2 regions of the Pseudophaeobacter sp. TrK17 genome follow, and region 2 is predicted to be linked to the other one. Evidence: riboswitches for the same ligand, from Rfam matches in the RefSeq annotation. Region 2 holds a riboswitch; the other holds the start of a gene.

Region 1 (7,358 bases), 1.3 Mb from region 2:
TGATTTCGGAATAGTAGCGTTCCGAGGTGTCGATATTGTGGTTGTAATAGTCCAGCCCCGCATCACGCAGGCGAAAGACCTGACTGTCATCCAGCATGCCCAGGGTCATGCAGGTCTCCATCCCCAGATCTTTCACGCCCTCGATCATGGCCTCAAGCGCGGCCATGTCGCGATCCTTGGGCGAACGCCAGGCCGCCCCCATGCAATAGCGCGTGGCGCCGCCTGCCTTGGCCTTGCGCGCCTCGGCAATCACCCGCTCCACCTCGATCAGTTTGCTGGCTGACAGCTTGGCGCCGTTGCGGGCCGACTGCGAACAATAGGCGCAATCCTCGGCGCAGCCGCCTGTCTTAATGCTCAGCAGTTTGGATTTTTGCACCTGATTGGGATCATAGTGCTGACGGTGCACCGACTGCGCCTCAAACAACAGATCCATGAAGGGCTTGTTGTAGATCTCTTCCGCCTCGGCGCGGGTCCAGTCGTTTCGAATAGGGGCAGCGTCCAGCATGGGCTCTCCTGAGGGTCACAGTGTTGCGTTTGAGCGGCCCTGAGGCGCGCTATATTTTTATAGATAATAATCACAGGAGCGCAAAGAAAATATGTTGCAGCGCGGCATTACCGGCAACAGATAGGTATATAAGCTTGTTATTGCTTAGTTATTTTTATCTATCAAAATTCATGTTGACGGCAACCCATCACCTCCCCTAGGTCTTAACCCACGCAGGGGAGTCCCACCGAGGGGACTGAGAGGCTGACAGGGCAGAGCAATCTGACCGGCGACGCGACCCTTAGAACCTGACCCAGTTGACACTGGCGTAGGAAGCTAGGACGCGCCGCCAACGGGCTTTTGCCTCTTTGGTTCTGCGCCCGAACCGGGAGGACCGTAGATCCTCCCCGCGCCTCCCTGCCATGCCTCATCTGGTGACTTTTTTGAGTATTGGCTCGAGGAGCACCAAAATGAACGTAAGCCCGCCAAAGATCACCCCAAAGGTGACAACAGGCGCCCTGCCTGCATCGCGCAAGATCTATGTGCCCGGCGAGATCCACGCCGATATTCGCGTGCCTATGCGCGAGATTTCCACCCATCCCACCGCAGGTGAGGCGCCGCTGCCGGTCTACGACAGCTCTGGCCCCTATACCGATCCCGACCAGCAAACCGACATCCGTCAGGGCCTCGCGCAGCTGCGCCGCAGCTGGATTCTGGCGCGGGGGGACGTTGAGGAATACCAGGGCCGCGAGATCACCGATGCGGACAATGGTTTTGTCGCAGGCGACCGCCTGACGCCGGAGTTCCCGGTCAAACCCGCGCCGCTGCGCGCCAAGGACGGCAAGGCGGTGACCCAGCTGGCCTATGCCCGCGCCGGCATCATCACGCCAGAGATGGAATTCATTGCCATCCGCGAAAACCAACTGCGCGAGACCTCACCCTGCCACCGCGACGGCAATGACTTTGGCGCCAATATCCCCGATTATGTGACGCCGGAATTTGTCCGCCAGGAGGTCGCCGAAGGCCGCGCCATCATCCCGGCCAATATCAACCACCCCGAGATCGAGCCGATGATCATCGGCCGCAATTTCCTGGTGAAGATCAACGCCAATATGGGCACCTCGGCGGTTTCCTCCTCGATGGAAGAGGAAGTGGACAAGCTGGTCTGGTCGATCCGCTGGGGCGCGGATACGGTGATGGACCTGTCCACCGGCCGCAACATCCACAACACCCGCGAATGGATCATTCGCAACTCTCCCGTCCCCATCGGCACCGTGCCGATGTATCAGGCGCTGGAAAAGGTGAACGGCATTGCCGAAGACCTGACCTGGGAAGTGTTCCGCGACACCTTGATCGAACAGGCGGAACAGGGGGTTGATTACTTTACCATCCATGCCGGCGTACGGCTGCATATGGTGCCAATGACGGTAGAGCGCGTCACCGGGATTGTGTCGCGCGGTGGCTCGATCATGGCCAAATGGTGCCTGCATCACCACAAGGAGAGCTTTCTCTACGAGCACTTTGAGGAAATCTGCGACATCTGCCGCAAATACGATGTCTCCTTCAGCCTTGGCGATGGCTTGCGCCCCGGATCAATTGCCGACGCCAACGACGAAGCGCAATTTGCCGAGCTGGAAACCCTGGGCGAGCTGACCAAGATCGCCTGGGCCAAGGATTGCCAGGTGATGATCGAAGGCCCGGGCCATGTGGCCATGCACAAGATCAAGGAAAACATGGACAAGCAGCTGGAGTGCTGCGACGAGGCGCCCTTTTACACCCTGGGGCCGCTGACCACCGATATCGCGCCGGGCTATGACCATATTACCTCGGGCATTGGGGCGGCGATGATTGGCTGGTTTGGCTGCGCCATGCTCTGCTATGTGACCCCCAAGGAACACCTGGGCCTGCCCGACCGCGACGACGTCAAGGTTGGTGTGATCACCTACAAAATCGCCGCCCATGCCGCCGATCTGGCCAAGGGCATGCCCGGCGCCCAGCGCCGGGACGATGCGCTGAGCCGCGCCCGGTTTGAATTCCGCTGGGAGGATCAGTTCAACCTGTCGCTGGACCCGGATACTGCCCGGGACTACCACGACCAGACCCTGCCAAAAGAGGCCCATAAGGTGGCGCATTTCTGCTCCATGTGCGGGCCGAAATTCTGCTCGATGCGGATCAGCCACGACATCCGCGCCGAAGCCCAGAAGGAAGGCATGGAGGCCATGGCCGCCAAGTTCCGCGAAGGCGGTGAGCTTTATGTGCCTGCCCCAGCTGACAAAGCGCTGGAACCGGGCGCATGATCACCATCGCGGGGGCGGGGCTTGCCGGCCTCGCCACCGCTTACGAGCTGTTGCAACGCGGTGCCAAGGTGACGCTGTTTGAACGCGGGCCAGGCCCGGGTGCGGCCAGTGTGGCGCGCTTTGCCGGCGGTATGTTGGCGCCCTTTTGCGAAGGCGAAAGCGCCGAAGAAGAGGTTGTCAGCCTCGGCAGCCGCGCCTGTGACTGGTGGGCCAAGATCACACCGGTGCATCGGCGCGGCACGCTGGTGGTTGCGCCTGCCCGCGACCGGGCCGAACTCAGCCGTTTTGCCCAACGCACCCGGGGCCACCAGCTGCTGGGCGGCAGTGATATCGCCGAACTGGAACCCGCCCTGGCAGGTCGCTTTGCCGGTGGCTTGTTCTACAAGGACGAAGCCCATCTCGATCCGCGCCGCGCGCTGGTTGACCTTGGCACCGCCGTAGAAACTCTCGGCGGACAAATTCGCTATGACACCCCGGCTCCACCGCGCGTGGATCTGGACTGCACCGGCATGGCCGCCGCCCTGCCAGACCTGCGCCCGGTGCGCGGCGAAATGGCGCTGCTGCACTGCCAGGGGGTCGAGATCAACCGCACCCTGCGACTGCTGCACCCGCGCATTCCCTTGTATCTGGTGCCGCGGGGCGACCAGCATTTTATGATCGGTGCCACCATGATTGAAAGCGCATCCACCCGCGCGCCCAGTCTACGATCGGTCAATGAGTTGCTCAGCGCTGCTTTTGCGCTGCACCCCACCTTTGGCGAGGCCAGCGTGGTTGAGCTCGGCGCTGGTCTGCGCCCCGCCTTTGCCGACAACCTGCCCCGCCTGAGCGAACAGGACGGCGTGCTGCACCTCAACGGGCTGTACCGCCACGGCTTTCTTCTGGCACCAGCCATGGCGCGCCGTGCCGCCCAACGGTTGCGGCCACAGCCCGCAGACCTCTTGCCCCTGGAGACCTCTGGATGAACATTACCGTAAACGCCAAGCCGCATGACATCTCTGCCACCACGCTGGACGCCGCCCTGCACGAGCTGGGCCTGACCAGCCCGGCACTGGCCACCGCACTGAACGGCAGCTTTGTTTCGCGTGCGAAACGTGTTGATACCCCGTTAACCGAAGGCGACCGGATCGAAGTTCTGGCGCCGATGCAGGGAGGCTGAGCAATGCAGTTTTACGGCATCACGCTCAGCTCTCGGCTGTTTCTGGGCACCGCGCAATACCCCTCCCCCAAGGTGCTCTGTGAGGCGATTGCCGCCAGCGGTACCGAGGTCATCACCCTGTCCCTGCGCCGCGAAACCAGCGATGGTGCCGGCACCGGGTTCTGGCAGATGCTGCGCCAGACCGGCGCTCGTATCCTGCCCAATACCGCCGGCTGTCACAGCGTGCAGGAGGCGGTGACCACCGCTCAGATGGCGCGCGAGATCTTTGACACCGACTGGATCAAGCTCGAGGTCATTGGCCATGCCGACAGCCTGCAACCGGATGTCTTTGGCCTGGTGGAGGCCGCAAGGATCCTTAGCGACGATGGCTTTAAGGTCTTTCCCTACACCACCGAAGATCTGGTGGTGGGCGAGCATCTGCTGCAGGCGGGTTGCGAGGTCCTGATGCCCTGGGGGGCGCCGATTGGATCTGGCCAGGGGCTGCGCAATCCCGATGGGCTGCGGGCCATGCGGGCGCATTTCCCGGACACGCCCTTGGTGGTGGATGCCGGCATTGGCCGCCCCTCGGATGCGGCGGCGGCGATGGAGCTGGGGCTGGATGCGGTGCTGCTGAACACGGCGGTGGCCAAGGCCGGGGACCCGGTCGGGATGGCCCGCGCCATGGCCCAGGCGGTGGCAGCCGGTCAGGCCGGCTATCAGGCAGAACCCATGCCGCGCCGCGACATGGCTGTGCCCTCGACCCCGGTTTTGGGACTGGCAGAGCTGACATGAAGGACGATCAGGCAATGGAACGGTTTTATCTCATCGTCGGCCACGTGGGCCGGCTGGAATTGCTCGTGCCGCAGGGGGCCAGATTGGTGCAGCTGCGGATCAAGGACGCCTCCGAAGCCGAACTGCGCCGCCAAATCGCCCGCGCCCGTGATTTCTGCGCCGTGCACGGCGCGCAATTGGTGGTCAATGATCACTGGCAGATCGCGCTGGATCTGAACTGCAGCTTTGTGCACCTAGGTCAGGAGGACATGGAAACCGCCGATTTTGCCGCGCTCAACCGTGCCGGGGTGCGCTATGGGCTGTCCACCCATGACGAAGCAGAACTGGAGCGGGCGCTGCGCCATGATCCCGCCTATGTGGCGCTGGGGCCGGTCTATCCGACCCTGCTGAAGAAAATGAAATGGGGGCCGCAGGGGCTGGACCGCGTCAGCCGCTGGAAACAGATCGCGGGGCAAACCCCGCTGGTGGCCATCGGCGGCCTAACGCCCGAGCGCCTGCCCGGAGTGTTTGCTGCCGGCGCCGATAGTGCAGCGGTGGTGACGGATATCCAGCAGGCGCCAGACCCGGAAGCGCGTTGCCGCCAATGGGCAGAGGCCTGCGCCTGATGTCGCGCTACGCCCGCCAAATGGCCCTGCCCGAGGTCGGAACTGCCGGTCAGGCACGGCTGGCACGCGCCCATGTGCTGGTGGTGGGCGTTGGCGGGCTGGGCGCGCCGGTGTTGCAGTATCTTGCCGGTGCCGGTGTCGGGCAGCTCACCCTGCTGGACCCAGACCGGGTGGAGGAGAGCAATCTGCACCGTCAGGTGCTGTTTACCATGGCCGATATCGGCCAGCCCAAAGTCACCGCGGCGCAGGCGCATCTGATGGCCAGAAACCCAGGCCTGACAGTGCACCCCCTCGCCGAGGCTCTGAGCGCGGCAAATGTGGCGCGGTATCTGGGCGACAGGGATCTGGGCCACGGGGATCTGGGCCACGGGGATCTGGGCCACGGGGATCTGGGCGCGGTGGATCTGGGCGCGGTGGATCTGGTGGTGGATGCGGCGGATAGTTTTGCCACCTCCTATATCCTGTCGGATGCCTGTCTGGCGCGGGGCTTGCCGCTGATCTCGGCCTCGGTGCTGGCGCAACGGGGCTATGTCGGTGGCTTTTGTGGCGCGGCGCCCTCGCTGCGCGCCCTGTTTCCAGAGCTGCCAGAAAGTGCCGCCAGCTGCGCCAGTGCCGGGGTGATGGGACCGGTGGTGGGCGCCATTGGCGCGCTTCAGGCACAGATGGCGCTTAAGACCCTGCTGGGCCACAGCCCCGCGCCGCTGGGCCGGGTGATGCAGGTAGACATGGCAGACCTGACCCTGAGCAGTTTTGACTTTAGCTCTGCCTGCGAACCCGCAGATCCCCTGCGGTTCACCAGCCCCGAGCTGATCCCGGCGCAGGCCCAAGTGATAGATCTGCGCCCCGTTGAAGAAGCGCCCCAGCCTGCTGTCACCGGGGCGCGGCGCTGCCTGCCCGATGACCTGATTGCTGCAAATAGCATCGCCGCGGCCCCGGCCCCTGCCAGGCTTGAGCCCGGGCTGCCAACAGTTCTGTGTTGCCGATCCGGCGTCCGGGCATGGCGCACGGGGCGCGCGCTACAGGCTCAGGGTTTTAACCAGATTGAAATTCTCGCCGTTGGTGACCCCGCATGAGCCGCATTCTGGTGGTGGCCGGCACCGACAGCAGCGGCGGTGCCGGCCTGAGCCGCGATGTGGCCATGGCCCAAAGCCTGGGCTGTTCGGTTGCACCGGTGGTGACTGCCGTCACGGTGCAGACCAACTCGGCGCTGATTGCCACCCAGCCAATCCCACCGCAGATTATCGCAGATCAGGTCACAGCCGCCTTTGATCCGGCGGGACAGATCCCACGCGCCATCAAGATTGGCATGATCGGCACCCCAGAAGCAGCCCGGAGCCTGGCACAAGCGCTGCCCGCCCAGGTGCCAATTGTGCTGGATCCCGTCCTAAAAAGCTCCTCTGGCGGCGACCTGATGTCTTTGGAAGCCCTGACGCCCCTGCTGCCAAAAGTGACGGTGTTGACCCCCAATCTGGAGGAAAGCGCCCGGCTTGCCGGCACCTGCCACCGCCCCCAGGATCCGCCAGAACTGGCCGAATTGAAAATGCGGGCGCAACGTATTTTGGCGTCAGGTGTGGCTGCGGTATTGATCAAGGGTGGACATGGCCAGGGCACCCACAGCACGGATCATTTATTTACCGCTGACAACCATCAGATGTTTTCAGCCCCACGTCTGCCCAGAAGCAAGCGCGGCACCGGCTGCAGCCTGGCAACCGCTCTCGCCTGTGCGCTGGCGCAGGGCGCATCTGTGGCAGAAGCCTGCGCCCAGGCCAAGGCGCAGATGACCCTTTGGTTGAGCAATCCAGGTTAAGCCAGAAGCCCCATTATCGCGGCAAAATCCCAGGATCAGCCGGATTGGCCGTTATTTTCGTCCTGGCCAATGCGCAGCATGGTCAGGGTGCGCAACAAAACCGATTTACTGATAGGTTTTTGCAGAAAATAATCCATCCCCGCAGCCAGACAGGCCTCGCGGTCGGATTCAAAGGCATTGGCGGTCAGCGCAACAATCACTGGCTGCTCGATCTCAAGAGCGCGAATTTCCCGAGTTG
Region 2 (7,358 bases):
ATACGCCCCTGAGGCAGCGGTAAAAACCCGGCAATCGCCTCAATCAGGGTGGATTTTCCCGCCCCCGAGGGGCCGATAATGGCCAGCTTTGCCCCCTTGTTGATCTCAAGATCCGCCCGCAGGATGAAGGCACCATTTGCTATTTCACAGCTTTCAAGCCTCAGCATGCCAACGACCTCCGCGATCCAGTATCCAAAATGCGCCCATCGACAGCAACAGCAACAACAGCGCTGCCCCGGCTGCCGCCTGCATCTGATAGGCTCCCATCAGGCGGTAGACCTGCAACGGCAGGGTGGCCACCTCGGGGTCGGCAAACAGGGTGATAACGCCCAGATCCCCCATCGACAGCGCCGCTGCCAGCCCGGCGGCAAAGCCAATCTGCGCCCGCATCCGTGGCAGGAACACCCGCCACAAAAACGGCCCGCCTGCCATATCCAACGACATCGCTAACCGACCATAGCGCATCATCACCTCGCGGGCCTGCGGCACCAGAATACGCAGGGCAAAGGGCAGTGCCATCACTGCATTGACCAGCGCCGTCACCGGCAACGCCAATGCAAAGGGATCAGCAACAGGGTAGATCACGATAAACAACCCCGTACCAATAACCAGGGGCGAGGCTGCCAGTCCCAAAATGCCCGCGACCTCAATCAATGTGCTGCGCCCCATCGCCACCGCCGCCGCCATCGGCAGTGCCAATAATAGCAACACTAGGGTACTGAGACCAGCTACCAGCACCGAGGTCAGCGCCGCCATCCAAACCCCAGCGTTCAGCAGCAACAAACCAGAGACCCCAGAGACAACAACCGCCGACAAGGGCAGGATCAAAAACAGCGCCGCACCAACAATCCAGGCTACATCCAGGCCACGCGCCAGAGGGGCATCCCCATCCCAACGCCGCAAAACCCGGTCCAGCCCAGCGCCGGCGCCATCATTGTCAGCCACCCGCAGCGCCACAAAAGCAGCCCCCCCGGTCAGCACCAGTTGCAGTGCTGACAACAGCGCCGCCCGACCAAGATCAAAATCAAACCGAAAGGCCTGATAGATGGCCAGCTCGATCGTGGTGGCCCGCGGGCCACCGCCCAGCGTCAGCGCCACGGCAAAGCTCGACAGGCAAATGGCAAACACCACCGCCAGGGCACCGGGCACCACCCGCCGCAGCATCGGCGCTTCCAGCAGCTGCCACATGGCACGCGGGCCGGCGTTCAGCTGCGCCGCCAGACGAAACCGTTCCGCCGGGATCTCCTGCCAGCCCTGCAAAATCAACCGTGTCGCCAGCGGCAAGTTGAAAAACACATGCGCCAAGACCACCCCATGCAGCCCATAGATCTGCAAGGGCTCCAGCCCAAAGAACATCAACAGCTGGCTGATCCAGCCCGCCCGGCCAAAAACGCTCAGCAATCCCAGGATGGCCACGATCACCGGCAGAATAAACGGCGCCCCCAGCAGCGTGATCAATGCGCTGCGGCCAAAGAACCGCCGCCGCGCCAGAGCCCGCGCCAGGCCAATCGCCAGGCCAACGCTTGTGACTGCCGACAATATCGCCTGGGTCAGGGTAAACCGCAGCGCCGCCCAGTCACTGGCGGCAAAGCCCCGACCGGTCTCGGCGCGCAATGCCACCGCCGCAAGCGTCCCCAGGATCAGCGCGGCCACAAACAGGGCCGCGCCAGCACCGGGAAGCGCGCTTATTGGCTCAGCGCGTCGAGCCATTCGCCCAATGCACCGTCGCGCAGCGCTGCAGCCTCATCCGCTGGCAAAAGCAGCGATTTGACCGGGGTAATCAGGGTCTCAAACCCCTCAGGCAGGCCGCTCGCTGGGGTTACCGATGGATACATCCAGTTGGTGGTGGGGATCACTGACTGAAACCCCTCAGAGACCATGAACTGCATAAAGTCACGCGCCAGCTCTGGTTGGTCGCTGGCCGCCAAAACGCCAGCAACTTCAACCTGCATGTAATGGCCTTCATCAAAGGCGGCAGCAGCTTTTGTGGCGTCTTCTTCGGCAATCAGATGATAGGCCGGCGAGGTGGTATACGAGAGCACCATGTCGGCCTCTCCATCCAGAAACAGACCGTAGGCTTCGGACCAACCTTTGGTCACGGTCACCACATTGTCCGCCAGCTCCGCCCAGATCGCCGGAGCGTCGTCGCCATAGGCCGCCTTGACCCACATCAGCAGGCCCAGCCCTGGCGTCGATGAGCGCGGATCCTGAATGACGATTTTCATGTCGCTGGCGCCCAGCGCCTTGAAATCCGTCGGCACGGACACCGCATCTGCGTTGTGCACAAAGGCAAAATAGCCCCAGTCATAGGGGGCAAAGGTTGCGTCTTCCCAGGCCAGGGGCAGGCTGTAATCCGCCGTCACACCGTGTTCGGCAAACAGCCCGGTTGCCGCCGCAGCCGCCGTCAGGTTGGTATCCAGCCCCAACACCACATCCGCGTCCGAGCGCGCGCCCTCCAGTTTGACCCGCGCCAGCAGTGCCGCGCCATCGCCGGCAGCAACCAGTTTCAGATCACAGTCACACTGGGCCTCAAAGGCTTTTTCCACCGCAGGACCAGGGCCCCAGTCGGAAACAAAGCTGTCATAGGTATAGACAGTCAGCTCGGGCGTATCAGCATATGCTGCCGACACTCCCAATAGTGCTGCTGCAAAAACAGAATACTTCATGGCATCCTCCTTTGCGGCATCGGGCAAGGGTGGAGCAACTCCGAAACCTTCCCTCCGCCGGTTCTAGCCGGTTCAGGTTCAACGGGTCTGTTCTCAGCCTGGATCTCCCAAGCACCCCGAGGTGCCCTCTGTCCTAGGTCTCAACCACCCTAAAGGCAAGCCCAACCCTGCACCCACCTGACCGCCCCGCACCCGCGCCAAGTTCACCTTTCCCCGGCTGCATTTGACCAAAAACACCCCGAGGGTGTCGCCAACGGCGGCGGCAGCGGCGCCCCCTTTGGCATCTCTTCTTAATGGCACGCTGGGGACATCGAACCGCAATACCCCTTGAGCCACGGGCCGCGCCTCGCTAAGCACAACGCGCAAAGGAGATCCCAGCACATGTCGATGAACAGCTTTGGCCATCTTTTCCGCGTCACCACCTGGGGCGAAAGCCACGGACCGGCGCTGGGGGCAACCGTGGACGGCTGCCCACCAAATGTTCCGCTGGACCCTGAGATGCTCCAGCAATGGCTGGACCGACGCCGCCCCGGCCAGAACAAGAACACCACCCAGCGCAACGAACCCGACGCGGTGAAGATCCTGTCCGGCGTCTTCGACGGCAAAAGCACCGGCACGCCAATCCAGCTGATGATCGAAAACACCGATCAGCGCTCCAAGGACTATGGCGATATCGCCCAGACCTTCCGCCCCGGCCATGCCGACATCACCTATTTCCAGAAATACGGCAATCGCGACTATCGCGGCGGCGGTCGCTCCTCGGCCCGCGAAACTGCAGCGCGCGTAGCTGCGGGTGGCGTCGCACGTGAAGCCATCAAGGCGCTGGTCCCGGATCTGCAGATCACCGGCTACATGACCCAGATGGGGGAGATGGAGATCGACCGCTCCCGCTTTGACTGGGAAGCGATCGGCCAGAATGATTTCTGGATCCCCGATGCCGGTGCGGTGCAAGACTGGGAGGATTACCTCCAGGGCTTGCGCAAAGCCCATGATTCCGTTGGCGCCGTGGTCGAAGTGGTCGCCCGTGGAGTGCCCGCCGGTATCGGCGCGCCGGTCTATAATAAGCTCGACACCGATCTGGCAGCCGCCATGATGTCGATCAACGCCGTCAAAGCGGTGGAGATTGGCGAAGGCATGAATGCCGCCCGTCTGAAGGGCTCGCAAAACGCCGATGAAATCTTCATGGGCAACGATGGTCAGCCGGTCTATTCCTCCAACCATGCAGGTGGCATTCTGGGGGGGATCTCTACCGGCCAGGATGTTGTGGTACGCTTTGCCGTCAAACCGACCTCTTCGATCCTGACGCCACGCCAGTCAATCCGCAAGGATGGCACCGCCGCCGAGGTGATCACCAAGGGACGCCATGATCCCTGTGTTGGCATCCGCGCCGTGCCGGTGGCCGAGGCAATGATGGCCTGTGTGATCCTGGACCATCTGCTGCTGCATCGCGGCCAGATTGGCAGCAACCAGGGCCATATCGGCGCATGAGCCTGACCCAGCTGCAGATCCAGCTCCGCCGCATCTCAGAGGTGCAGATGGCGCAGGATCCGGCCCATGACATCGCTCATCTTGATCGGGTCTGGGCCAATGCGCAGCGGATTGCCCGTGACGAAAACGAAAAATCCCCAAACCGGGCCAACCTGCGGATACTGATCGCCGGGGCCTATCTGCATGATCTGGTCAACCTGCCAAAGGATCACCCCCAGCGCGAGACGGCCTCAAAGCTGTCGGCGGAAAAATCGGAGCCTATTCTGCAGGGTTTGGGCTATAGCGGCGATGAAATCACCGCCGTGCAACACGTGATCGAAGCCCATAGCTTTTCCGCCGGCTTGCCCGCCAACAGTCTGGACGCTCTGATCCTGCGCGATGCGGACCGGCTGGATGCCTTGGGCGCTGTTGGCATCGCGCGCACCTTCATGGTGGCGGGGACAATTGACCGGCCGCTCTGTGATCCTGATGATCCCTTTGCCGCCAACCGGCCGTTGGATGATCAGATCTGGTCGATTGATCATTGGCATCTGAAACTGTTGAAACTTCCCGGTGATATGGCCACCGACAAGGGCCGCAAGATCGCCCGCAAACGCGCGCGGCTGATGCTGGCCTATCTGCGGCAACTGGCCAAGGAAATGGACACCGAGCTGCCAGACCACTGGGCGGCGCTGCTGAAATGATCGACATTCTCGCCATCACCTTTCCCATCTACGTCGCCCTGGCACTGGGCTATCTGGTGGTCTGGAAAGGTTGGTTCAGCCCGGGCGATATGCGCGTACTAGGCCGCTATGTGATGAATATCGCCCTGCCTGCCTTGATCTTTTCCGCGGTAGCGGCACGCAGCCCGGTGGAGGTTTTTCAACCCGGATATGTCGTGGTCTATGCCCTTGGCGGGCTGGCAACGGTGATGCTGTCCTATCTGTTGTTCACGCTGCGCGGCACCGACCCCAAACGCCGCGCCCTGGGGGCCATGGGCTCCACCTGCCCCAACAATGCCTTCGTTGGCTATCCGATCATGCTACTGGCCTTTCCTGACCAGGCCGGGATCATTCTGGCGCTGAACCTGCTGGTGGAAAACCTGCTGTTGGTCCCGGTCTGCCTGATTTTGGTGGAGCTGGCAGGCAAAGGCGTTGATCAGCCGTTGCTGCCACGACTGCGACGTATCCTGCTGGATCTGGCCAAAATGCCCATGCTTATCGGTCTCGCCCTGGGGCTGGTGGTGTCGATTATTGGTATAGCGCTGCCCGGCCCCCTTATGCGGTCTATTGATATGTTTGCTGTCTCTGCTGGGGCTGTTGCGCTGATCGTCATAGGCGGCTCGCTTGTCGGGCTGCCGCTGCATGGCAATCGCTCGCTTGCGGCACAGATCAGTGCCTCCAAACTGCTGTTGCATCCAGCCCTGGTCGCGCTGGTGGCTGCCGTCCTGTTGGCACTGGGGCTGATCACCCTGCCACCCGCGCTGCACAGCGCGGTTATCCTGTCGGCGGCGATGCCGATGTTTGGCATCTATACCGTCCTGGCCCAGCGCCAGGGGTTGGAGGGCGCCGCCAGTCTGGCCATGCTCACCGGGACCAGCTGCGCCTTTGTTACGCTAACTGGTTTGTTGTGGGTTTTGACCTGACAGACAGAAGCTTGACCGCCCCCTATTAGGCGTACAAATCGGCGTAATCCTCGCGCAGCGCCTTTTTCTGCACCTTCCCCATGGTATTGCGCGGCAGTTCGGACACCAGCACGATCTGTTTGGGCTGTTTGAACTTGGCCAACCGAACAGAGAGCGCTTGGGCGATTGCTGCGGCAGTGATGCTCCCTTCCGCCTCGGGCACAACAACGGCCACCACCGCCTCGCCAAAATCGGGATGAGCCACGCCAATAACGGCGCTTTCCAGCACGCCGGGCAGATCGTCGATCAGGCTTTCGACCTCTTTGGGGTAGACGTTAAAGCCGCCAGTGATCACCAGATCCTTTTGCCGCCCCACAATGGTGATATAGCCATCCGCGTCTTGCCGGGCGAGATCACCGGTGATGAACCAACCATCTGCCTGCAGCTCTTCTGCGGTCTTTTCGGGCATCTGCCAATAGCCCTGAAACACATTGGCCCCGCGCACTTCCAGCACGCCTGTTTCACCACTGGCGACCTCATGCCCCTGGTCCAAAATACGGGCCTCAACGCCGGGCAGCGGAAAGCCCACTGTACCGGCGCGACGCTCACCCTCATAGGGGTTGGAAGTGCTCATATTGGTTTCGGTCATCCCATAACGTTCCAGAATGCGATGCCCGGTGCGGGCCTGCCACTGCTCATGGGTGTCCACCAGCAGCGGCGCCGAGCCAGAAATGAACAACCGCATATTCGCCGCCCGCTGCGGTGTCAGGCGCGGATCCTGCAACAGGCGGGTGTAGAAGGTTGGCACCCCCATAAGGGCCGTCGCCTGTGGCATCGCCTCCAGAATCTGATCCGCGTTGAACCCAGACAGAAACACCACGCGTGCACCGGCAAACAGCGCGACATTGGTGGCCACAAACAGCCCATGGGTATGAAAAATCGGCAAGGCGTGGATCAACACATCCGCGTCGGTGAACTGCCAATAGTCCCGCAGGGTCAGCGAGTTTGAGGCCAGGTTATCGTGGCTCAGCATCGCCCCCTTGGAGCGCCCGGTGGTACCCGAAGTATACAGAATGGCCGCCAGATCATCTGGCCCGCGCGGCACCGGTTCAAACCGCCCGCGGCCCACCACGGCATCTGTCAGCGTGCCCAGCCCCGTGCCATCCAGCGTCACAACCCGCGCCGCGCCAGCGATTTGTTCCATCTCATCGCGCCGCGCCGGGTCGCAGACCAACACGCGAGGCGTCGCATCGCCCAGGAAATAAGCCACCTCCGGCACTGTGTAGGCGGTGTTCAACGGCAAAAACACCCCACCCGCCATGACTGTTCCAAGATAGAGCTGGATTGCCTCGATGGTTTTTTCAACCTGCACCACCACCCGGTCGCCGGGCTGAACGCCCATGACCACCAGGGCCGCCGCAGTGCGCTCAGCGCCGGCAAACAGCTCTCCAAAAGTGACGCTGGCACGGGCCGGAAAGGTCGCAAAGTTGCGGGTTTCATGCCCTTCACAGGCCGCATATAGCTGTGAAATCAAATGGTTTTCATCATACATTGAAAGGGCTCCTCAACTTTTGGCGCAATCTGCGCCGGGGCTGATAGGG

What was found. Region 2 has a riboswitch for thiamine pyrophosphate ahead of thiB (thiamine ABC transporter substrate binding subunit). Riboswitches for the same ligand answer to the same signal wherever they lie in the genome.
Region 1: it holds a riboswitch for thiamine pyrophosphate, as region 2 does, so the genes downstream of both, thiC (phosphomethylpyrimidine synthase ThiC) here and thiB (thiamine ABC transporter substrate binding subunit) in region 2, are expected to answer to the same signal.

The regions. Positions count from the first base shown of each region.
Region 1 is NZ_CP071700.1:1,079,744-1,087,101, reverse strand. Features, by position in the region: gene bioB (biotin synthase BioB) at 1-505, opposite strand, end outside; TPP riboswitch at 710-836, shown strand; gene thiC (phosphomethylpyrimidine synthase ThiC) at 955-2,781, shown strand; gene JZI28_RS05025 (FAD-dependent oxidoreductase) at 2,778-3,743, shown strand; gene thiS (sulfur carrier protein ThiS) at 3,740-3,937, shown strand; gene JZI28_RS05015 (thiazole synthase) at 3,941-4,708, shown strand; gene JZI28_RS05010 (thiamine phosphate synthase) at 4,723-5,313, shown strand; gene JZI28_RS05005 (ThiF family adenylyltransferase) at 5,313-6,386, shown strand; gene JZI28_RS05000 (hydroxymethylpyrimidine/phosphomethylpyrimidine kinase) at 6,383-7,120, shown strand; gene JZI28_RS04995 (response regulator) at 7,156-7,358, opposite strand, start outside.
Region 2 is NZ_CP071700.1:4,071,909-4,079,266, forward strand. Features, by position in the region: gene JZI28_RS19420 (ATP-binding cassette domain-containing protein) at 1-167, opposite strand, end outside; gene JZI28_RS19425 (thiamine/thiamine pyrophosphate ABC transporter permease ThiP) at 154-1,710, opposite strand; gene thiB (thiamine ABC transporter substrate binding subunit) at 1,686-2,666, opposite strand; TPP riboswitch at 2,699-2,795, opposite strand; gene aroC (chorismate synthase) at 3,048-4,154, shown strand; gene JZI28_RS19440 (HD domain-containing protein) at 4,151-4,837, shown strand; gene JZI28_RS19445 (AEC family transporter) at 4,834-5,778, shown strand; gene JZI28_RS19450 (malonyl-CoA synthase) at 5,804-7,309, opposite strand.